One region of the Halobacillus sp. HZG1 genome, then DNA from elsewhere that is predicted to be linked to it. Evidence: riboswitches for the same ligand, from Rfam matches in the RefSeq annotation. Region 1 holds a riboswitch; each other region holds the start of a gene.
The links. A riboswitch is a leader RNA that binds a small molecule or an ion and turns the genes downstream of it on or off. The one in region 1 is predicted to bind S-adenosylmethionine.

Region 1 (5,999 bases):
GGAAAAGTACTCGTCGACAATGACGAAGCTGGACGTAAAAAAGTGAAAGATCCGTCCGGTTTCGAGCTCAGCAAAGATGGCATTACCATCGATCCATTGACGACGGTTGTGATTCATACGAAATAAAAAGAAACCAGCTTCCTCTTGGGGAGCTGGTTTTTTGATATGGCAAAGTGACTTAACGGAGCGCTAAAGTGCCCTAACGCACGACCAAAGTGACTTAACGGGAAGTCAAAGTGCCCTAACGCACCACGAAAGCGACCTAACGCCACCTCAAAGTGACTGAACGATCAAGAAGCGGACTTCTCCTTGTACCGAGCCGTCTTCTTTTTCGATTCATTCACTATGATGACTGATAAAAGGACGAGCACGACGCCGGCATATTGGTAGACCGTCATCACTTCCGCATAAACGAAGTACCCGACAAGGGTCGCGACGACCGGTTCAATGGTGGCGACGATGGAAGCGCGGCTCGATTCCACATGCTGTAGCCCTTTCGTGTAAAGAAGAAAGGGCATAACCGTCGAGATGAGCCCAAGGCCGAGGATCAAAAGCCATACCCGCCCATCAGTCAGGACATCTGCATCGTTCCATAGACGGCTGAAAGGAACGACAGCGATCGTTGCAAAGACGAACGTGTAAAAGGTAACCGTCAAGGATGGATACTTCTTCAAAACGACCTTTCCGAAGATGCTGTAAAGCGCGTAAAACAAGCCGGAACCCAGTCCGAACAGGAAGCCGGCCAGCGACAAGGAAGCTTCCAATTCCGGAAGCAACCCGATGACGAATGTACAACCGATAAACGTGGTGACAAGAGCCATCAGTTTTCTTCCTGTCCACGTTTCTTTGAAGAACATCCTCGAAAAGATGGTCACGAAAACAGGCGCTGTATAGAGGAGCACGAAAGCGATCGACATCGAAGTGGCTTCGATCGCGCTGAACAGACACCAGTTGAACAGGGCGATGCTGATGACCCCTGTGCCGAAGAAGTAGCTTGTATCCGCGGGCTTTATTTTCAAAAGTGCTGTATTGGAAACGAGGATATAACTGAACAGCATCACCATCGCAGAGGTCACCCGGAGAGCGACGACCTGGATGGGGGAGAGGCCATATTCGTACAATTCGTTCACAAACAGGCCGATGATCCCCCATAGGGATGCGCCGAGAAATATGAGGATAAACGCGCGGTTTCTCGTCACCTGGATCCCTCCTTCTTCCATGAATGTCCGTCTATTATACAAAAATTTAGAAAGGTTTGAATATAGCTGTTGCAAAAAAATAGAAATTCTTGTTTGATAGAGGATAAGGATGAAATCGAAACACAAGGGGATGGAACAATGAATCCAGTTATGAGAGATATTAAAACACACATCGAAACCGAACGGCTGGTCCTGAAAATGCCGGAGCCAGGAGATGGAACAGCAGTCAATGCGGCGATCCAGAGATCTGTGAATGAACTGAAACCATGGCTCGGATTCGTCCAGGAGACACCGACCGTCGAAGATACGGAATCGAACGCAAGAGAAGCGCACGCGAAGTTCCTGCTCCGGCAGAACCTGAGGTATCTCGTTTTTCTAAAAGAGGATATGACCTTCGTCGGTTCGACAGGTTTTCATCGAATGGACTGGGATGTGCCGAAGTTTGAACTAGGCTACTGGATGGATACCGCTCATAGTGGAAAAGGATACATGCGGGAAGCGGTGGAAGCTTTGACGACCTATGCGTTGCATGACCTGGGGGGAGCGCGGGTGGAAATCCGCTGTGAATCGGAAAACAAAAGAAGCCGCGCCATCCCGGAATCTCTCGGCTTTGAACTGGAAGGAATCCTGCGCAACGACGATCTCTCTGTCGATGGGAAGAGTTTAACCGATACGTGTATCTATGCCAAAGTCCGTGAAAAAGGGGAGTGATCCCGTGTATGACATCACGATCATTGGTGCCGGCGTCAGCGGAGTATTCCTTGCTCACACGTTAGTCAAGGAACATCCGGATGTGAACATCCATGTGATCGATAAAGGAAAACCTCTGGTTGAACGGACGTGTGGATTGCAGCAGGATGGCTGTACCTGTGAAGGCCCGTGCGACCGCTACATAGGATTTGCCGGGTTGGGCAAATCGGAAGGGAAATTCAATTATACGAACGACTTCGGAGGACAACTGGGAAAGAAGATCGGGGAAGAGGCAACGCTCTCGCTCATGGAAGAAGTCGATGAGCTTTTATGTTCTTATGGTGGTGACCTTGTGGAAAAATATAGTACGAAAAATGAGAAACTCTCCAAAAAAGCCGCCCAGCACTCTTTACGGGTTTTCTCAACAGAAGTCCGCCACCTGGGAACGCAGCTCGCCCGAGGGGTTTTTCAAAGCATGTATGAGGTGATGGCTGAACGGATGACATTTACCTTCGAAGCGGATGTGACGGCGGTCACAAAAGAAAGCGGTCGATTTTCCATTGATACCAACCACGGGCGGTTCCAAAGCAGGAAAGTAGTGTTCGCAACAGGCATGAGCGGGGGAGAATGGCTGAAATCCATGACTCAGGATTTAGGGCTGAGAGCGGGCGAGACACGGTTGGATCTCGGGATTCGGGTGGAGATGCGCGGCAATCAGCTTGATGCCATCCTTCAGGAAACGTTTGAAACGAAACTGCATTACATAAACGAACGCTTTTCAGCGACCACTTACTGCATGAATCCACGCGGGAGAATCATACGCAAGTATCAGCATGGCCTGGTGATGGCAGATGGTCAGAATAAGAACGAGGAGGAACCGAGTCAGAATTTGAATTTCACTCTTTTCGTACCGCGGTATTTCAAAAATCAAGCCGAAGCTATGGCACAAGCTCATCGTGTCATTGGTGGTATCAATCAAGGGCAGGACAGGATTGTGGCTCAGAAGTTGGGAGATCTATTGGCAGGAAAAACGTCGATTCGTCTTGATTCAGAAGTGATCCATCCTTCGCTGGAAGCAGAAGCAGGAGATCTCCAAAATGAAGTTCCGCCTCTTTATTTAGAAGCGCTTCTTGAGTTTTTTGAGGCATTGGAAGGGCTGCTGGGAGAGAAAATCGATCGTGACACCATCCTATATGGAATGGACAGCAAATTCTATGAAGCGAAGATCTTTACAGATGAGCATTTTGAAACGGAGCTGCAAGGATTGTATTTGATCGGGGACTGCTCCGGGGAGACACACTCTTTGTCGCAGGCGGCAGCGAGTGGCATTTACTTAGCCCGCTGTATGGAAGCTTAGCCTTTTTACAAGGAGGCTAAGCTTTTTTCTACGGTTAGGATTGCTTCTTTCACTTGGGCTTGCGTTTGAATTCCCATCAGGTGAATCGATTCGCTGGGACGAGTGGCATAGTAGGAAATGGTCTCGATATCCTCCAGGGAATCTACATCCAGCTCTTTGAGCGTGAGAGGGAGCCGCATGGATTTGTAAAAGGGAATCAGCTGCTCGATTTGATCGGTTTTCCCTTCAAGAGCCAGCTGGACAAGGATGCCGTAGGCTACTTTTTCTCCATGTAAAAACTTATGTGTTCCGGGCACTTTCGTCAGGCCGTTGTGGATGGAGTGCGCGCCGGATATACGACCGTAACCATCTCCAAAACCCCCGACCATACCTCCAGCCATGATGATCGTTTCAGTGACTCGTGTAAATGAGGACGTGCATTGAGCGTTTTCATTGGCTACTACAGCGTCTTTTCCTTCCTGGAATAGAACGTCTCTGCACAATTTTGCAGCGTGGAGAGCCATTTCCAAGGGGAGAGGCTTTTCTTGTATATGGCTCGTCAGGACATCGGCCTCATACCATTTGGCGATCGTATCTCCAATCCCTGCACGGAGGTATTCTACTGGTGAGGTAGCGAGCATATCCGGATCGACGATGACCATGTATGTACTTCTTTTGTAAATGATATATTCAAGGAAATTCCCATCTTCATCGTAAAAAACGCTCAAAGGCGTCCATGCGGCACAGTTGGATACCAGGGTGGGGATCAGAATCACAGGCAGGTCCAGGTGAGCCCCGCATGCTTTCGCAAGGTCGAGGATTTTCCCTCCTCCGACACCGATCAGGACATCTGTGGTTGTGATTTTCTCCGCGATCCTTTTCACTTCTTTATGTGTGCATTCCCCTTCATAGAGGATGGTTTCGACAGCAAATGGAAATTCAGGGATGTAAGGTTTGGCCATGCTCCATGAATCGCTTCCATGGATGATGGTCCCATGCGTGAACGTTTCATCCTTCACGAGTTCAGGTACTTTTTGCAAAAGGCCGGGTTCGCAACGGTAATAAGTCGGCGCCCCTTGTACTTGGATCGTTTCCATTCAAAATTCCTCCCTCTAAGATATGACCATTATTATCCATACCTTAAAATGCCATGTCAACGGAGAAAAAATATAATTGAAAAAATTGAGAAAATTATTTACAAAACCTATCACTTGCGTTAAAGTGTTAAAACATAAACGAAATTCTTATCAAGAGTGATTGAGGGAAAAGGCCCGTAGAGATCACAGCAACCTTCCATTTGGAGTGGTGCTAATTCCTGCAGAATATTTTTATTCTGGGAGATAAGAGTTTAGCAGTCTTTCATGCGAAACTCTCTCCCTAAAGGGCGGGAGTTTTTTTGTAGGACTTGAATTTGTTAAATGAAGGGGGAAGCCGATGATTTCATTGGAACAACTGAGCAAAGTCTATCCATCCAAGGAGAAAACCGTAATCGGAGTCGATGACGTCTCCTTGGACATCAAGAAAGGTGAGATTTTCGGAGTCGTCGGGTACAGCGGAGCTGGTAAAAGTACGCTGCTGAGATGCATGAACATTCTGGAACGCCCGACAAAAGGGAAGGTCATGGTTGATGGAATCGATCTCATGACATTGAATCCTAAAGACCTGAGGAAGGCGAGGCAATCCATCGGGATGATCTTTCAGGGTTTCCACCTGGCGATGGCGAAAACCGTTTTGGAAAATGTCGCCTTCGCTTTAAAGGCTTCAGGCGTCAACCGCCAGGAAAGAAAAAGGAGGGCCCAGGAGCTCTTGGACCTTGTCGGTCTGTCAGATAAAGCTGATGCGTATCCCGCCCAGTTAAGTGGAGGTCAAAAACAGAGAGTGAGCATTGCGAGAGCGCTCGCCAATGACCCGAAGGTGCTTTTATGTGATGAAGCCACTTCTGCTCTGGACCCGAACACGACACAATCCATACTGAAGTTGTTAAGAAAGATCAACCGCAAACTCGGACTCACAATCGTTCTCATTACCCATGAAATGGAAGTCGTGAAAGAAATCTGCGATCGCTGTGCCGTGATGGAAGACGGAAAAATCGTAGAGCAGGGGTCTACGTACGAAATTTTTGCAGCACCTGAAAACGAACTGACGAAACGCTTCATTCAAACGGTGATCGACTTCCGGATCCCGGAAAAGATTCTCTCGGAAAGAAAGGGGACCATCGTACATATGACGTTCAAAGGGGACTCGGCGAACGAATCGATTGTGTCAGACCTCTTGCAAGGATTTAAAGTACGGGCCAATATTCTCCACGGGAAGATCGATTACATCCAGGACCAGGCGCTCGGTAACTTTGTCATGGAATTGACTGGAGAACAGAAAGTTGTTAAACAGGCGATCGATGATTTGAAAGGGAAACTTGGAGAAGTGGAGGTGCTGCAAGATGATCGAACAGCTGATCAATCTCTGGCCAGAGCTGAATAAATCATTCCTGGAAACACTGATCATGGTAGGTATCGGACTCCTCGTCGCTTTAATTGCAGGGCTTCCGCTTGGATTACTTCTGTTTGTGACAGACCGTGATTTATTTTTGGAGAATCGAACGATCAAAAGCATCGTCGGCGTCGTAGTGAACCTGATCCGTTCGGTTCCGTTCATCATTTTACTCGTCTTTCTTTTTCCTTTTACCAACTTCCTGATCGGAACAACGACAGGGCCGGTGGCGGCATCCGTAGCCCTTTCTGTAGCTGCGATCCCTTTTTACGCAAGGATTGTGGAAT
Region 2 (5,999 bases), on a different contig from region 1:
CGGATATAGTAGGCGAGATTTATAACATGGAATCTGCCGTTCTTCGTACGGAGAAAGCAATCAATAAATCAGGTGAAGAGAAGAACAAACAGAAACTCCTCTATACACAAGTGTATGTGCAGGAAGCCTTCAATCGAATCGAAGGACATGCGAAAGAAACATTGATTGCAGCGGAATCCGGGGATTCTTTAAGAATGATGCTAGGTGCTATGCGTAAACTGACACGTCATACACCTACAAATGTTATTCCTAAGAAGCGTGAGATTGCAAAAGCATTGATTGAAGCTGAAAAGTACACGGTTTAAAAAATAAGGTTGAATGTCACACAGGGCCTGCACTTTCGAAACGCGAAGGTGCAGGCCTTCGTTTTGCTCTATTCATCTTAAACAATATGGCAGGATTGTGGAGGACTCAGTTTCGAGACTTATGTTGAGTGTATGGGGGCGGAGGGGAATATCTCGCTTTCCGCGGGAGCGCGGTGAGACTCCTATGGGACGTGTGGGACAGGTGAGACCCCGGAAGGCTTAGCCTGAGGAGGCTCACCGCCCGCCCCATGGAAAGTGTTCAAATGCGGAATCGTCCTGGTAGACACGACTGTCATAAGCAGAACAGCAAAGGAATGTGCTTTTCATTCCTTTGCTGTTCTGCTTATGACGCGAGTGTCTGGACGATGGAGCAAGACGAACCTTTTCCCGGAGCCCTAAACTCACACAAACACCTCGAAACTGAGTCTTCAACTAAAGGGAGGATTATGGAAGAGCATGAGATGAATATGAAGACAATCTTAGAAATAAATGAAATCTTCGCCTTCGTTGTGATAAAATATTAGACAACAAGAATGAAGGAGGGTGTGAAGATGTCTTTAACCTTCTATTGGTACCCAAATTGCGGTACATGTAAAAAAGCTAAAAAGTGGTTGGATGAGGAAGGGATTGACTACGAATCTGTACATATTGTCAATCATCCCCCTTCAGAAGAGCAGTTGAAGAGCTTTATTTCTACTAGTGACAAACCTGCAAAGAAATTCTTTAACACTAGTGGGAAAAAGTATAGAGAACTGAATATGAAGGAAAAGCTAAAAGAAGCAGATGAAGCACAGATGATTGAGTGGTTGGCATCTGATGGAATGCTTATAAAGCGGCCCATCCTAACTGATGGTGAAAAAACAACCATAGGGTTTAAGCAGGATGAGTTTGAAAATGTTTGGGCTCAGTGAGCACATTATTGGGAATAGAAGCCTATAGCTTTTATGTTTATATTAGTTGTTGAACTATAATTATTATTTTGGAGGTAATTGACATGAGCGTACCTAAAGACCTGCGTTATTCTGAAGAACATGAATGGGTGAAAGAAGAAGGGGAAAAAGTTAGAGTCGGTATTACTGAATTCGCGCAATCAGAACTTGGAGATATCGTATTCGTAGAACTTCCAGAAGTCGGGGATGAGCTGGAAGCAGATGAGCCGTTTGGCAGTGTAGAGTCTGTGAAGACAGTTTCTGAACTTTATGCTCCTCTTAGTGGTAAGGTTGTCGAAGTTAATGAAGACTTGGAAGACAGTCCGGAATTTGTTAATGAATCTCCTTACGATAAAGCCTGGATGGTTGTTGTTGAACCAAGTGACAACTCCAAGGTCAATGATTTGATGACTGCGGAAGAATATGAAGCAATGATTGATGAAGACTAAGGATAGTGCATTGGACAGGCAGGGCTTTAAGAATCCTTGTCTGACATGATCACGTTTGATCTTAATCATGTTCAGACCATGCCTGAGAGGCATGGTCTGTTTCTATATAGTAGGTGATGAAGATGGATGGAGAACGAATCGTCATTGTTGAAGGAATCACGGATAAAAAGAAGTTGAACAAGGTCCTTGATGAAGATATTGAAATCATCTGCACCCATGGGACTTTAGGAATCGAGCGGATGGAAGAAATGATTTTTGATCACAATTTAGATGATCGGACCGTGTATATTCTCGTGGACGAAGATGACTCTGGCTACAAATTAAGAAAACAATTGACGGAAGAGCTTCCTCACGCCGAACATATCTATATAGATAAGGCTTTCAGAGAAGTAGCAGCTACGCCGGAAGCTGAATTAGCAAGAGCCTTACTTAGTAGACATTTCAACGTAAAATCGATTTATTTAATATAGGAGGATGGCTGTGGAGGAAATAAAAACATCACCAGAAGTAAAGAAGCACTTTGATGCTCCACAAACGACCCTCACCTTCGTTCACAGCCCTTTTTGCGCAACGTGTCATTTAGCACGTCAAATGCTTACAACACTTGAAGCGGTCTTTGATCGGGGAGTTTTTAAGGAAATGAATGCTTCTCTGCACCCTGAATGGATGCAGTATTATAAGATTAAAAGTGTCCCGTGTCTGCTAGTGACGAGGGATGGGGAGGTAGAGGAAAAGATATATGCTTTTCAATCTGTCTCCTATATGTATGAGAAAGTCGTTGGTTTTGTTGAATAGTGTATGTATTTCCCAGGAAATGACCACTACTGTAGAATTGAAAACTTCTCTTATTAAATATGGTTTGGAAGTTATTCTATAATAAAAAACAGGGAAGACTCTCCAGAGTCTTCCCTGTTTTTTCTAGTCTTGAATATCATACAATTTCTCCTAGTTTGCTTACAATATCTAAGAAGGAGGACTGATCACCAAAATTCGCATGGATATTACCTTGTTGATCGATGATGATGGTGGAAGGAACGCCATCACAATTGTACATGTCATAAACGTAACGTCCTTCGTCAGAAAGAGTAGGCTGCGTTAAAAACTTTTCGGTGAATTCGAGACCTTCCTCTATCTTCCGTTCTCTTCCAGAAACATTGATCGTCAGCATCGCTACTTTTTCATGATCCATCGTTTTGAACAGTTGTTCTTTCATAGGTAAATCTTTCCCGCAATCTGGACACCAGGAGGCCCAGAAGGTCAAGACAATAACTTTCCCTAGTTCGTCTTCCAGTTTATAGATTGAAGATTGATCGTTAATATAAGGCAGTTCAAATAAAGGGGCTTGTTCACTCAATGTCATTCTCCTTTGTATCTGGCGAAGTTATGGATTGACGCTAATCTATGTCCCATGCTAACATAATTATTAATTTCATATCGACATCTTCACTTATCCAGAGTGGCGGAGGGACTGGCCCGACGATGCCCGGCAACCGGCAGGTAGACTGCACGGTGCTAAATCCTGCGAAGTCTTTGACTTTGATAGATGAGAAATGTAAACGCGATCAATCTCTTCTATTTAAAGAAGGGATTTTTTTATTGTGTAAATCGCGTGAATATTTGCTGTTTTGGTTTATAATTGATCGACTTTATTTTCTGAACAATCTGTTTTGGAGTTGACACAAAATTCGTACGGTGCTACAATCCTCTTTGTGCTACTTAAACGAGTTAAAGTAATAATAATTTAATAGACTAAAATCTCTTATCCAGAGTGGCGGAGGGACTGGCCCGATGATGCCCGGCAACCGGCAGAACTATTTTGCTCAGGTGCCAATTCCTGCAAAGTAAAAAACTTTGACAGATGAGAGAACAGATTTTTAGGTATGATTAAAAACGCCGCTCTGTTCTCATAACAGAGCGGCGTTTTTTTGGAAGTGGAGGGAAATCATCATGATTACAATTAAAGGACTATCAAAGATATTCCACACGAAAGATCAGGATGTACGAGCTGTGGATGACTTAAGTCTTAACATTAACAAAGGGGAAATTTATGGGGTGATCGGCTATAGCGGTGCCGGTAAAAGTACATTTATTCGTTTACTGAACCGGTTGGAAGACCCCACAGAAGGAAGCATTCTTGTCGATGATCAGGAACTCACTTCTTTGAGTAAAGGAAAATTAAGGTTGGCAAGACAAGAAATTGGAATGATCTTCCAACATTTCAACTTGCTTTGGTCGCGAACCGTTCATGATAATATCGCTTTTCCATTGGAAATTGCCGGTATCCCTAAAGCTGAGAGGCAGAAACGAGTCGATGAATTGATTGATTTGGTGGGATTGAAAGGACGTGGAGGTTCTTATCCATCTCAATTGAGTGGCGGACAAAAGCAGAGGGTGGGGATAGCCAGAGCACTTGCAAACAACCCTAAAGTTCTTTTGTGTGATGAAGCTACATCCGCCTTGGACCCAGAGACCACTGATTCGATTCTTGATCTCCTTGTGGATATTAATGAAAAACTCGGCCTTACAATCGTTCTGATTACACATGAAATGCATGTAATACGCAAAATTTGTCATCAGGTGGCGGTTATGGAAGAAGGGAAGATTGTGGAGCAAGGGGAAGTGTTGGATGTCTTTCTCCATCCTAAAAAACCGGTAACGAAGAAGTTTGTGGATCAAGTGATGGGAGATCCGGAAAAAGAGACCTCCCTGCAGTTGATCAAAGATAATTACCGATCTGGAGAAATTATCCGTCTTCATTTTGTCGGAGATAGTACAAATCAAGCACTCATCAGCGATTTATCCAGGAAGTTTGAAGTAGATGTCAACATTCTGCATGGGAAAATCACCCAGACGCAAAAGGGTGCGTATGGAACAATGTTTGTACAGTTTGATGGAAATCAAAAAGAAGTCGAGCGTGCCATTGATTATATTGGATCAACATCTGTAGAAGTGGAGGTGAATCCACATGTTTAATGAATGGTTCCCGAACGTAAGAATGGAAGACATGATTACAGCTACAAATGAAACCCTCTACATGACTCTGGTTTCTGTCGCAGGTACGTTTGTTTTAGGTTTGCTATTGGGACTACTTCTTTATTTGACCGGCCCTGGGGGTCTCTGGGCAAACAAAACATTGAATTGGATCACTGCTTCTATCGTTAACATATTTAGAGCGATTCCTTTTATCATTCTCATTTTATTGTTGTTCCCGTTTACTGATTTTCTGATTGGAACTATTCGAGGGCCTCAAGCAGCGCTACCTGCACTAATTATTGGTGGAGCTCCATTCTATGCCCGTTTAGTGGAAATTGCTTTGAAAGAAGTCGATAAAGGTGTCGTGGAAGCCGCAAAATCTATGGGAGCTAAGTATTCGACCATCATTTTCAAAGTATTGCTTCCGGAATCGATGCCAGCTCTGATATCAGGGATTACCGTAACAGCGATCGCATTGATTGGATACACTGCAGTAGCAGGTGCAATTGGATCAGGTGGACTTGGCGACTTCGCTTATTTCTACGGCTTCCAAAGAAGTAATTTTGATGTTGTATTTATCTGTACCATTTTAATTATTTTGATTGTGTTTATATTCCAATTCATCGGAGATGCGATCTCACGGAAATTGGATAAAAGATAAAGATAAAATAAAGAAAAGGGAGAGAATGAAAAATGAAAAAAATCTGGACGAGTTTAATCGCTGTATTGTTTATCCTAGTGCTCGCAGCTTGCGGGTCATCGAATGAGGAGGAAACTTCATCAGGATCTGAAGGTGAAGGTGATGCCAAAGAGATTAAGGTAGGAGCCACTAGTGTTCCTCACGCTGAAGTTCTTGAAAAAGCAAAACCTATGCTCGAAGAAAAAGGAATCACATTAGAGATTGAAGAATATCAGGATTATATTTTACCGAACCAAGACTTAGATGAAGGTCGAATCGATGCAAACTATTTCCAAACGATTCCTTATATGGAGACTCAAGAAGAAGAGAAAGGATATGACTTTGTAAACCTCGGTGGTATCCACATTGAGCCGATCGGAGTTTATTCTCAAAAGTATGAAAACCTGGAAGATGTGGAAGAGGGCACGACGCTAGTCATGAGTCGTTCCGTATCCACTCACGGACGAGTTCTTTCTCTCTTAGAAAAAGAGGGGCTGATCAAATTGGATGAAAGTGTTGAAAAAGTAGAAGCTACGGTACAGGATATTGTAGAAAACCCTAAAAACATCGAATTTGATACAGGTGTAGATGCAGCAAACCTTCCCCAGGTTTATCAACGTGAAGAAAACGTGCTTGTAGCTATTAATACAAATTATGCGATTGA
Region 3 (5,999 bases), on a different contig from region 1:
GTCGCTAACATAGGTAAGTGATGCGCTGTAGAAGCAATCAGTCCTGTTAGAGAGGTCGGTTTCATACCTAGCTTTTCACTCAGTTGTCCAATCCATTGCTCTCCCCGCTGATTGATAAAAGCTACAAGAGGATAAGCACCTGCTAATGTAACGGTGATCCTTCCAACAATGATCACACCTTCGGATAAGGGAGCCATTCCAGGAAGAACAATGAAGCCGGTCAAAGTTTCAATAATAATGAGAGTGAGGCCTGTGATAATCACGATTTCAATGGTTTTTCCAAAATAAGAAAATAACCGAATGGTGGCGTTCGTAAACAGCCATAAACCTGCTCCGATACAGGCAGAAAGCAAAATAGCCGGTGTTAAATTACGCACCATCCACCCAGCTTCATACCCTGCTAGAGCACCACCGACAAAACATCCGATCGGAACCGTAACTAAACCAGCTAAAATGCCTTTTGAAAAGTAAGGACGATCTTCTTTTTTTACAATTGTTAGCGCAACAGGAATAGTAAAAACAAGCGTTGGCCCCATCATCGTACCGAGAAGTGCCCAGGAAAAGGTGGCCGCTTCTTCCTCAAGGGCTAAGGATTCCGCCAAAGGATAGGCTCCCATATCAATAGCAAGCATCATTGATGCAAACATCGATGGGTCCGCTCCGAACCATAAAAACAACGGAGTGATGACAGGCGCAAGCCACTGGGAGAGTACGGGGGCAAGAGAAATGATCCCTACCATCGAAAGAGCAAGCGGACCCATCATCATAAAAGCTTCGTAAAACCGCCATCCCAGAGATAGGCGGTGATTAAGCACATAATAATCCAGTGCTCCCAATACCATGAAGATACACATAACAATTAAAATGGCGTCATTAACCCACAAAAGCCCAGCCCCTTCCTCATATTTCTCCCTTCATCCATGTTTACAATAACTACTACTCAGGGTAGGAGATTTTCTATAATGGCTTGCTCATCTTTACACGGTGGACGCTGACTTAGCCTTTCCATATTTTTTTAAGTAAAGGAGAAGAAAAAATGGTACATGCTCTATTCATCGTTGTGGTTATATTCATTGCAGCGAACCTCGTGTATTTTTTCACGAATAAATCCTACAGAAAAAGCTACTTCAGCACGGCCCTTTTCTTTCAATTATTTTTTGTACTCACAGGTGTGCTTATTGGATTTACGTTCCTCTACTATTTGTTATCATTAAACGGAGTCATTCTTGTTACTAGTTTATCATCAAGGGACCCTGTCGACCCAAACTTTTTGGACTTGCTTTACTTTAGTGGGGAAACGTTGTTGAGCGTGGGGTATGGTGACATGCTGCCTGTCGGGGCAGCCCGTTTCTTTGCCTTGCTTGAATCAGGAATCGGCATCCTTCTCCCTACAGCTTATTTCTTAAAAGCTATGGATGCATCCAGGCAAAAAGAAGATTCATAAATATAAAAAGGACCCTTGTGAAAGGGTCCTTTTTATTATCCAATGGAGCATGCAGCAGAGCCATGCTTTTGTAAATATTTCTGGTGATGTTCTTCCGCTTCATAAAAAGTTGTTGCCTCTTCAACTTCTGTAACAATCGGGCGTTTGAAGACCCCTTTACCTTCCCATTCTTTAATTTTCTCTTCAGCAATATATTTCTGACTTGCATCCGAATGGAAAATAACAGAACGGTATTGATGACCAACGTCGATTCCCTGCTTATTGCGGGATGTCGGATCGTGAGCTTCAAAAAAGATATTCACTAGTTCTGCATAAGTGATGACCGTTGGATCGTAGTTCACTTTCACAGATTCCGCGTGTCCACTTTTTCCTGCTTTGACCTGTTCATATGTCGGGTTCTCCAGATGGCCGCCAATATAACCTACCTTCGTTTCTGTCACCCCTTCGAATTTTTCAAAAAATGCTTCTACTCCCCAAAAACATCCTGCACCGAAAATAGCGGTTGCCATTTAACATCTTTCCTTTCCCTTAACGCAACTTCTATCGAGAGCCTTGACGGTTATGGTGCTTACACGAAAAGACCCCTTTTCTTATCCAGTAAGAAAAGGGGTCGCTAATATCCGCACGATCCTCTCATCTCTTAGAATGTTCATACATTCTACAGGAATTGGCACCGTTCTCGTCAATCCGTAGATTGATTCGATGGTTGCCGGGCATCAAAGGGCCAGTCCCTCCGCCTCTCTGGATAAGAAGTTTCCGTTATTTATTTTTGTTAGTACCCATCCTACTACGTTTTTGTAACGAAGTAAAGGATAACAGATTAAAAATTTTCAATAAATGCACATCAAGTTTCTCTTGGTGTCATTGTATTCACAGCATACCATGCTCATGCCTGTCTGTAAAAAAATCCGCTTCTGCTCAGCTCTGCCCTGTTGTATAAACTTCCTCAAACGGCTGGACAATAACGAATCCATCTCCTTCAAACTCCATTTGTATGGATTCTCCGCTTCCCCGTCCAATCAATGTTTTAAAACTGATATCTGTCCGGAAATTCGGTTCCAAATGCCCGGACCAGGCAACAGTAGCATGCGGGTCAGTGATCACAGGTTCCCCTGGACGGACCAACAATGTCAATGGTTCATAGTGCGACGTAATCGCCACACGCCCACTTCCACTAAGGGTGACGTTGAACAAACCACCAGAAACCATCCCCGCTACTTTCTTCATCAGTTTGATATCCCAGTCAATGCTCGGTTCAAAGGCAAGTAGATCATTTCCATTAACCGTGATGGTCTCATTATCCAGGTCGAAAATAGTAATCTTCTTGCCCTGATCGGCAAGGTAAAGGCGACCTCGACCAGTGGCTTTCATTAGAGAACTTCCTTCCCCGGTCATCGCTTTTTTAAATAAACGACCGACACCATGCTCGAGAATGCCCTCTCTTTCAAATTTAATGTTTCCATTATAGGAAATCATCGCTCCCGCCTTGGCCCACACTTGATCGAGAAGATTCACTTCGAGAATCCGCGGAGTCTCCAATTCAAAGTAGTCATTTTCTGATTCATCCTGCTTTGTCTTTCTAATAAATTCACTAATAGAGTAGTCGCTCATCATCTGTTCCTCCTAATCGTATTCTAAGAGTATCTATGCTTCTAATTGACTATACCACGATGGATCAAAATCGAGTCCTAAAGTTCTCCCCAGCATCAAGCCAAACTCTACAAAAGCGGATCCCTTGGCAGTGATCAGTTTTTTTGAAACAACCACCGTTTCATCCATATACGTATTCTCATGGAACACATTTAAGAAGACTCTCTGTTCTTTTGTAAGGCCTGTTGTATAGGAATGATGATCAAGGACTCCTGACATGGCAAGGAAATATGGGGCACTTGATATAGCACCGATGAGAACATCTTCTTCACTGGTTTTTTGAATGAAATTAATGAGCGTTTGATGATCAACAAGATGTTTAAAATCATCGACCCCGGGCAGAAGTATGCAATCATAATCGCCAGGGCTGACCTTTTCCACTGTTTCATTTACTACACATTCAAGTCCTGATTCACCAGTGACTCTTTCCTCATCCAAACCTATATATGTAACCTTTTGCTCTGCCTGTTTAAAGACTGAAAGAGCTACCGTGATTTCATATTCACTAAATCCAGGGTATAGCACTACACCGATCGTCATGATTATCCTCCCTCCAGATGCTTTTCAAACCATTCCAACACCTCAGGTGCATACGCTTTAAAATGCAATCTCAAACCGTGATCTCCATTTTCATATTCAATATATCGATGGATGTTATGCTCACGTTCCATCAAGCTTACAAAGTACCTTGCCTTTTCCACAGGTACGGTCCGATCTCTTCCTCCGTGAAGCACTAATGTAGGGACTCCCACTTCCTCCACCCACTGAATGGGAGAAAGCTCACGATACCAACTATGTTCTCCTCCAGGTGGCCCCATTAATTGTTCGATTTGTTTTTGAACAGATGCAGGTTGGCTTGTGTAAAGATGCTCCAAGTCAGTAATGGCACCAATGACAGCAACAGCATCGACATCCATTTCCTGTTGAACCGCGAGCAGACTCATCCACCCTCCACGGGAATATCCGAGCATCACAGTCCGGTCTTCATCCACATGGTCCAACTCTGCTCCAACCTTCTTTAAATCCAGCACATCTTGGACAAAGTCTTCTTTTTTGTTTACCTTAACGTTCTCCTCTGCATTCTCCCTGTAGTGTGTCGCTAAAACAACATATCCCTGCTCTGCCCAGTAGGATAGATTTTTAAGTTCTTGCGCATCTGTCAGCGAACTTTCTCCCACCCCTCCTCGGTTATGAATAAGTAAAGGCAGACTCTCCTCAATATTCTCCGGCTCAATCCAAAGACCCGGAATATCGGTATCCCCGCTTTTATATGTAATGGAATATCCTGTAACACCTGGTACACCAATTTCTACCTCTTTCTTACTCTGCAGGACAGAATCTTCGCTGTCCCCAACAAAGAACACAACAGCTCCCATAAAACTAAGGAAAACCAAAAAAGCTCCCAACAGCTTTTTCACCCTATCCCTCCTCAATAATCAATTGGAATAATCTGTATGACCTGGTCATGAAATATTTACCATTTATTATCATTACATACGGAAGGGCTTTGGAAAGGTTTCATTTTTAGAGGGGCTGGGGAAAGAAACATCTATAGGAATTGTGATAGACTCTAGATAACTTCAATTGAAAGGGAGATTTTGTATGTATGGCTTAGATGAAAAGAGAAAAGAATTGCTCGATTTTGTAGACCAAGTGCCAGAGCAACAAGCATCAGTTAAGCCTGAAGAAGATCGTTGGTCCATCCTTGAAGTTTTAGAACATTTATACTTAATGGAACAATTAATCGTTTATCAGATTAACCAGGCCCTTAAGCAGGGAGACACTCAGCAGGCAACCGAAAAACCGATTCATAAGACGACCAACCGTGATTATAAAGTCGAAGCGCCGGAGGCCGTTCGCCCGAAAGGGGAATTTACGACTTTGGATCAAGCAAAAGAGGGTTTGAAAAAGACGCGGGAAGCAACTTTATTCCTTATTCACAATAAGGAGCAGGAAACATTGCAGAACCGTGTATTCACCCATCCCGCTTTCGGAGATATGAATCTGGAACAGTGGGTAGAGTTTATCGGTTGGCACGAACTACGCCACCTCGATCAAATGAAAGAAGTAAAAGCTCACATTCATACGTAAGACAAAAATCCCCTGAGTTTATTACTCAGGGGGTTTGGCATACGACTTATTTTTTATAATCCTGTGGTTTAACTTCCTCACCATCTTTACCAGTGTAACGAAGTCCCCAGCCTGTCCATGCCGCAACAAACATAACAATCAATAGCAACCAGCCCTGAAAGACGAACGGAAAAACTTCTCCCGGTCCGACAACAGGTAAGAAGTCGTATTGATCAGCAGCTCCCTGGACGGTAGCCCATGCGAGCAAAACCCCGCCACTCCAAGGGAAAATGTAGCCAAGTGAAGAGGTGACGGTATCCAGGAAGTTCGCTCTACGATACGGATGGATGTTCATTTCTGTCCCTAATTTCCGGACAAACGGTGCTGCAGCTATCTCAGCAGCTGTATTAATCGTAATAAATACATTTAAAAAAGCGACAATTCCGAAAATAGAAAGTTCAGCTCGGCGCACGACATTATTAATTAACTTCAAAAAGAAGTTTTTAATAACATCCATGGTACCCGCAACTTCCAACAGATAGGCGGCTGCTAAAATGAATAAAATCAAAATCGCCATATTGAAGTAGCCACTTATTCCATCAATCAATGCCCCTTCAATTACGGCTTCCCCGGCATCGTTTTTATGGATATACAGGACTTCTTTCAAAGAATGACCAGTAAAGAAGATGAACACGCCTGCTGCCAGAATTCCGTAAGACAATGAAGTTAAAAGGTGATGACCACTTAGGGCTAAATATAAAACTAATGCAAATGGAGCTAACATGAGCAGGCCTTCAGGTGAAACTTCATTTTGAAGCTCACTGACCACTTGCTG
Region 4 (5,999 bases), on a different contig from region 1:
CATTAGCGATTACGATTTTGTGGAGCTTGCTTTTCGTCTACTCCATCCTCGGGTCTCTCGACTTCGGCGCCGGATTCTGGGGCATGATTTATGGAAAAAATGAAGAAAAAAGTGCCTCCCAAATCGCCAACCGTTTTCTTTCTCCCACATGGGAAGTGACCAACGTCTTTCTCGTCATTTTCGTGGTATCTGTCGTCACTTTTTTCCCGTTCGCTACAACCTTGCTCAGTAATGTTCTGCTCGTCCCGGTCGGACTCGGGGTGCTGCTCTTGACGATCCGCACGACGTTCATGGTTTTTCAGCATCACGCTGATCGATACAAAGACCTGCTCCGGCTGACTTCCGGTTTTACCGGATTGATCATTCCGGCACTTCTCGTAAGTATTCTACCGATTACTTTAGGGGGGTTTGTAAGTTTTGAAAGTGGCTACCCCCGCCTGGAGTACGGAGAATTGCTCACCCACCCGACCTTGTATATGCACATCTTGTTCGGATTATCGACCGAGCTTTTCATCTCCGCCATTTTCCTGATGGACTACGCTAAAGAAGCAGAAGATTGGAACGCGTACGATACCTTCCGTAAGCATTCCCTTTGGCTTGGACCTGTCAGTATCGCGATTGCCATGTTGACGATCGGCACATTCCCTGATGAGGCTTCATGGATCGTTGATAACATCCAGGAGCACTGGGTGGCGTTCGGTTTATCTCTACTATTCTTTCTCATCGGTTATGGCTTTCTCTTCATCAGAAAAAAAGACGGCCGTCGGGGACTGGCACGCCCCGCTGTCATCATGGTTGGCTTACAATATGCCGTCGCAATTTATGCCTATGGGGCCGCACACCTGCCTTACTTGATTTATCCGGATATTACCATCACAGACGGGTTCACAAACCCTGATACGTTCTATCAGATGCTGATTGTCTATGCCGTCGGATTCGGAATTCTCATCCCAGCTTTCTACCTTTTCTGGCGCCTCTTCCTCAAAGACCGCCGCTACTTGAAACAGGAATAACTCACAACGGCACCCACCTCGTGGGGGGCCGTTTTTTGTTTATCCGCTTTTTAAAAAAGGTACATAACTACCATATTCCATGGATCCCTTAGAACTTCTTATAGAAAAGGAGCAAAGATATGCAGGAACTGACGAAGGATTATCTCGAAGAAGCTATTCAAGACAGCCGCCCCTTCGCTTCATCCGGGAGTGTCAACATGAGTCTCCCTCAATACGACGAAACCATCAAGGATTACCTTGGTGTGACCATCATCACAACAGACGGAGAGTGCTTTTCAGCCGGTAATAATGACAAATATATTCCGATGCAGAGCACTTCAAAAATTATCGGCCTTATGCTCGCTTTACAGGATTTCGGAAAAGAGCGTGTATTCCAAACAGTAGGCATGGAACCAATGGGTGATTTTTTCAATTCCATCAGCCAGCTTGAGTCTTATGATACAAGTAAACCTTTCAATCCAATGATCAACGCAGGAGCCATAGCTGTTGCTGCGTTGATTAAAGGACAAACCGTTGATAAACGATTCCATCGCTATATGGATTTCCTGCGTCAGGTAACGAATAATGAGCAGCTAGAAATGAGCAAGGAAGTATATGAGGCCGAAAAGGCGAACGGTGCACGGAACCGCTCCCTCGCTTACTTCATGGAGAGTACCGGTACGTTGGTTACGGATGTAGAAGAGGCGCTCGACCTTTATTTCCGAATGAATTCCGTCATGATGTGCTGTCACGATTTCGCCCGCGTGGGTCTGTTTTTAGCAAAAGGAGGACTGGACCTTGAAACAGGTGAAAAGCTGATCCCCTCCCACCACTTACGCACAGTGAAGGCAATCATGATGACATCAGGGATGTATAATTCATCCGGGCACTATGCAGTGGAAGCAGGTTTTCCTTGTAAAAGTGGAGTATCTGGAAGCATCATCGGTTCCTCCCCTGGACGTATGGGAATCGGCGTGGTAGGACCGGCCATTGATGAAAAAGGGAACAGTACAGCCGGAGGTGCCTTGATAAAAAAGCTCTCACAGGACCTTGAACTTAATATGTTCGGTGTCGAGAACACAGAAAGGAAGTATGAAGATGGCGTTTGATTATGATCTCGATTTTGATAATATCGACTTCCGCAAAAATCCCGAGAAGTACCGCGTCGGACGTGGCGAACAAGGGGTATTGCTCGTAGAACCATATAAAAGTGAAATCCTGGCTCACTGGCGCTTCAAGACACCGGAAATCGCCCGGGAATCATCGGATAAAATCTATCAGATGTTTCTCGACTACAAAGAAGCGGATGACTTCGTCGGCATGGATATGGCCCGGAAGTTCCTACAGATGGGCTACACACGCTCGCGGCGATACGCGAATTATAAAGGAGGGAAAAAATATGACAAAAACGGAGAAGTGAATGATCGCGACATTGACAACGAGAAAGCAGAATCCGCAAGAATTTTCGAGGAAAAATGGGTGCTGGCCCGTGAAGATGAGGATTATCTAAAGAAAAAGAAAGCCCACCAAAAGGAACACGGATAATATATTGACAATTTCGACTATTGAACGTAGGATAACATTAACCCGAGTAAACAAATCGGATTAATAAAATGGAGGGGTGTACGCGTGAAAACATACCCACTTCTGATTAACCTGCTGTTCATGGTCATCTCCTGGTCCATCGGAGTTTACTTCCTATCTGTCATTTACACTCCAACGATCATCATCCCCCTCTTCAATGACTTTATCTGGATTCGCGACTACAAAGGACTCCTCGGCTTGACGGCTATTTTTACTGTCATGACTATTCCCTTGGTGGCCATCCTTTATAAAAAACGCGGACAAATGAAGAGAAAGACAACATGGTACGGCATGAATGCCATCACTCACCTGCTCTGGATCGGTACGCTTGCTCTACAAGTCAAAACAGTTCTCTACAACTTAGGAATCTGTCATTAATTGACAGGATTCCCATCTCCTCTGTCGAACCATTGAGGTAGAGGAGGAATACATATGGATTTTCAAACCTTTTATGAAGAGTACAAACGAAGAGCAAGCCAACAAGATTTAGATTACTTGAAAAAAGTGACATCACAAGCCCTCGTTGCAAGAGAGATCCGTCATGGGGAAAGAGTGGATTACTCGTATGAAGAGTCGATGGAGGGATGGCATCAAGCCTTCGAACATTTCAAGGACCAGGATATGTACTGGATTTACACCGACCATTCCGTGACCATGCTTAATGAAAACATCCAGCTTGCCGCCTTCTGGATTTCCATCCGGTTAAACGGAGAACTCCTGCCAACATCCAACCTCTTTTTTGATACATTCGAAAAACAGGGTGACGAATGGCTGCTCGTCCGCAGCTATATCGAATCCGGCGTGCAAAACCCACCCATCTAAGCCTCCTCTTTTAGAAGGAGGCTTTTTTCTCATCCCAAAAAAGTTTTCGGAAAAATTTCTTGTCAGCATATTGTCAAAACTTTCTGAGTAGTGTAGAGTATTCAGCAATTAGAAAAAATTACAATTGAATCTCTTATCATGAGAGGCAGAGGGATTGGCCCGACGAAGCCTCAGCAACCCCTGGTTTTACCAGGAAGGTGCTAACTCCAACAAGTTGTTTTATCCAACTTGAAAGATAAGAAGAAGAACCGTACCCACAAAAGTCTTCTTCTTCAAGAAGGCTTTTTTTATTTCCCTTTTTAGATTTTATCAAGGCGTTGGATATTGAACCATTAACTAATAAAGGATGTGTTGTTATGTGTCCGCATACGGATACGAAATTCGTTCAGACCGGGAACCAGCGGGATGAACCTACGGGGGCGATTAACCCTCCTGTATATTTTTCCACCCCCTTCCGCCACCCCGGTTTAGGAGAGTCGACAGGTTTTGATTACACGCGAACCGGCAATCCTACCCGTCAAACTCTGGAGTCTTCCATCACTGATATCGAAGGTGGGGATGCAGGATTTGCGTTCAGCTCCGGGATGGCTGCGATTCAAACCGCCCTCTCCCTTTTTAAAAAAGGCGATGAAATCATCGTTTCCGAAGATTTATATGGAGGGACGTTCCGCTTATTTGAACACATGGAAGAGCGTTACGACCTTCGCTTTCATTATTGTGACAGCAGCAACCTTGAACGCATCCATACCTACATCAATGAACGAACGAAAGCCATTTATGTGGAAACACCGACAAATCCGCTGATGCATACGGCTGACATCAAGCAGATTTCAACAGTCACGAAAGCCCACAATCTTCTCCTGCTTGTTGATAACACCCTTTATACACCGGTGTTACAGCAGCCGATAGCAGAAGGGGCCGATGTCGTCATCCATAGTGCTACGAAATATTTGGCGGGTCATAATGACGTACTGGCCGGAATCCTTGTAAGTAAAGGAAAAGTCGTAAGCGAGAAGCTCGCTTTTCATCAGAATACATCTGGAGCTGTCCTCTCTCCTTTCGATTCATGGCTTGTGATGCGCGGGATGAAGACGCTCCCCCTTCGGATGCGCCAGCATGAAGCAAATGCGAAATCCGTGCTTGCCTTCCTGGAGGACCACCCGAATGTCACAGATATCTTCTACCCTGGAAAAGGCGGGATGTTATCATTCAGACTTCAATCCGAAGAATGGATCGACCCCTTTCTAAGAAACTTAAACTTGATTAGTTTTGCCGAAAGTCTCGGTGGTGTAGAGAGCTTTATCACCTACCCTGCGACCCAGACCCACGCTGATATTCCAGAAGAAACCCGGATCAGTTACGGGGTTTGTAACCGCCTGCTCCGTTTCTCTGTCGGTGTCGAACATATCGATGACTTGATTCAAGATCTTCACTATTCCCTTGCCCAATTACCAAAGGAGGAACCGATCCGATGAATGATCATTCTTTGCAAACCCGATTGTTGCACAGCGATTATAAATTCGATCCGCACAACGGAGCGGTCAGTGTCCCGATTCAGCAGGCATCTACCTTCCATCAGCAGGATTTCGACAATCCCGGAATCTATGATTACAGCCGATCCGGCAATCCGACCCGAAAAGCACTGGAAGACACCATTGCGGGACTGGAGAGTGGAAGTCACGGCTTTGCTTTCGCCTCTGGAATGGCTGCGATTTCTACGGCCTTCATGCTTTTATCGAAAGGTGACCATGTCGTCATCACACAGGATGTGTATGGGGGAACTTTTCGTATGATCCGCGATGTTCTCGTAAGATTTGGAATCGATCATACATTTGTGGATATGACGGACCTCCATGAAGTAGCAACGGCCATTCAGTCAAACACCAAACTTTTGTATATAGAAACACCTTCCAATCCCACGCTTGAAATCACAGATATTCGTGCCGTCGCAAAATTAGCAAAAGCGAATGATTGTTGGACATTCGTCGATAACACGTTCATGACTCCCGCTCTGCAGCGCCCACTTGAACTTGGTGCAGATCTTGTCCTGCATAGTGCAACGAAGTTCATCGCTGGTCACAGCGATGTGGTGGCAGGCCTTGCCGCTACCCACGATGAAGACATCGCAGAGCAGCTCGGTTTTTTGCAAAATTCATTCGGCTCCATTCTCGGCGCACACGATTGTTGGCTCGTGCTTCGCGGCTTGAAAACCTTACATTGCCGAATGACGCAATCTTCAGCATCTGCTGTAAAGATCGCAGAGAAATTAAGCGTTCACCCACTCGTAGAACACGTCTACTACCCCGGATTCCGTTTCCATCCGGGAAGCTCGACTCAAACGTACCAGGCACAAGGGTCTGGAGCAGTATTGTCCTTCAGGCTGCGTGATGAAGAAGCAGTAAGACAGTTCACAAAACATGTGGAAATCCCGGTTTATGCGGTTAGCCTCGGGGCAGTCGAATCAATTTTATCCTATCCCGCACGGATGTCTCACGCCTCCATGCCAAAAGAAGAGCGTGAAAAGCGTGGCATAACTGATGGTCTGCTTCGTTTATCCGTGGGGCTTGAGAACCCGGAAGATCTACTCAACGATTTCCATCA

Region 2: another riboswitch for S-adenosylmethionine. It lies ahead of VKA52_RS12450 (methionine ABC transporter ATP-binding protein); the one in region 1 lies ahead of VKA52_RS13740 (methionine ABC transporter ATP-binding protein).
Region 3: another riboswitch for S-adenosylmethionine. It lies ahead of msrA (peptide-methionine (S)-S-oxide reductase MsrA); the one in region 1 lies ahead of VKA52_RS13740 (methionine ABC transporter ATP-binding protein).
Region 4: another riboswitch for S-adenosylmethionine. It lies ahead of VKA52_RS02170 (methionine biosynthesis PLP-dependent protein); the one in region 1 lies ahead of VKA52_RS13740 (methionine ABC transporter ATP-binding protein).

What each region holds. Positions count from the first base shown of each region.
Region 1 covers NZ_JAYLVQ010000070.1:103,592-109,590, reverse strand. Annotated here, with positions in the region: gene VKA52_RS13765 (pullulanase) at 1-126, shown strand, start outside; gene VKA52_RS13760 (DMT family transporter) at 291-1,199, opposite strand; gene VKA52_RS13755 (GNAT family N-acetyltransferase) at 1,338-1,910, shown strand; gene VKA52_RS13750 (NAD(FAD)-utilizing dehydrogenase) at 1,915-3,246, shown strand; gene VKA52_RS13745 (iron-containing alcohol dehydrogenase family protein) at 3,252-4,322, opposite strand; SAM riboswitch class I at 4,467-4,572, shown strand; gene VKA52_RS13740 (methionine ABC transporter ATP-binding protein) at 4,660-5,703, shown strand; gene VKA52_RS13735 (methionine ABC transporter permease) at 5,663-5,999, shown strand, end outside.
Region 2 covers NZ_JAYLVQ010000065.1:32,697-38,695, forward strand. Annotated here, with positions in the region: gene VKA52_RS12420 (acyl-CoA dehydrogenase family protein) at 1-305, shown strand, start outside; gene VKA52_RS12425 (arsenate reductase family protein) at 857-1,216, shown strand; gene gcvH (glycine cleavage system protein GcvH) at 1,300-1,683, shown strand; gene VKA52_RS12435 (toprim domain-containing protein) at 1,806-2,153, shown strand; gene VKA52_RS12440 (thioredoxin family protein) at 2,164-2,478, shown strand; gene VKA52_RS12445 (TlpA family protein disulfide reductase) at 2,615-3,037, opposite strand; SAM riboswitch class I at 3,128-3,233, shown strand; SAM riboswitch class I at 3,440-3,548, shown strand; gene VKA52_RS12450 (methionine ABC transporter ATP-binding protein) at 3,631-4,656, shown strand; gene VKA52_RS12455 (methionine ABC transporter permease) at 4,649-5,317, shown strand; gene VKA52_RS12460 (MetQ/NlpA family ABC transporter substrate-binding protein) at 5,350-5,999, shown strand, end outside.
Region 3 covers NZ_JAYLVQ010000012.1:14,398-20,396, reverse strand. Annotated here, with positions in the region: gene eutH (ethanolamine utilization protein EutH) at 1-884, opposite strand, end outside; gene VKA52_RS01035 (ion channel) at 1,037-1,444, shown strand; gene msrA (peptide-methionine (S)-S-oxide reductase MsrA) at 1,480-1,953, opposite strand; SAM riboswitch class I at 2,075-2,196, opposite strand; gene VKA52_RS01025 (AIM24 family protein) at 2,363-3,055, opposite strand; gene VKA52_RS01020 (DJ-1/PfpI family protein) at 3,089-3,634, opposite strand; gene VKA52_RS01015 (alpha/beta hydrolase family protein) at 3,637-4,512, opposite strand; gene VKA52_RS01010 (DinB family protein) at 4,697-5,185, shown strand; gene VKA52_RS01005 (Na+/H+ antiporter NhaC family protein) at 5,232-5,999, opposite strand, start outside.
Region 4 covers NZ_JAYLVQ010000021.1:17,947-23,945, reverse strand. Annotated here, with positions in the region: gene VKA52_RS02195 (cytochrome d ubiquinol oxidase subunit II) at 1-1,013, shown strand, start outside; gene glsA (glutaminase A) at 1,133-2,101, shown strand; gene VKA52_RS02185 (DUF4385 domain-containing protein) at 2,091-2,537, shown strand; gene VKA52_RS02180 (hypothetical protein) at 2,622-2,954, shown strand; gene VKA52_RS02175 (flavoprotein) at 3,009-3,398, shown strand; SAM riboswitch class I at 3,529-3,640, shown strand; gene VKA52_RS02170 (methionine biosynthesis PLP-dependent protein) at 3,755-4,873, shown strand; gene metC (cystathionine beta-lyase) at 4,870-5,999, shown strand, end outside.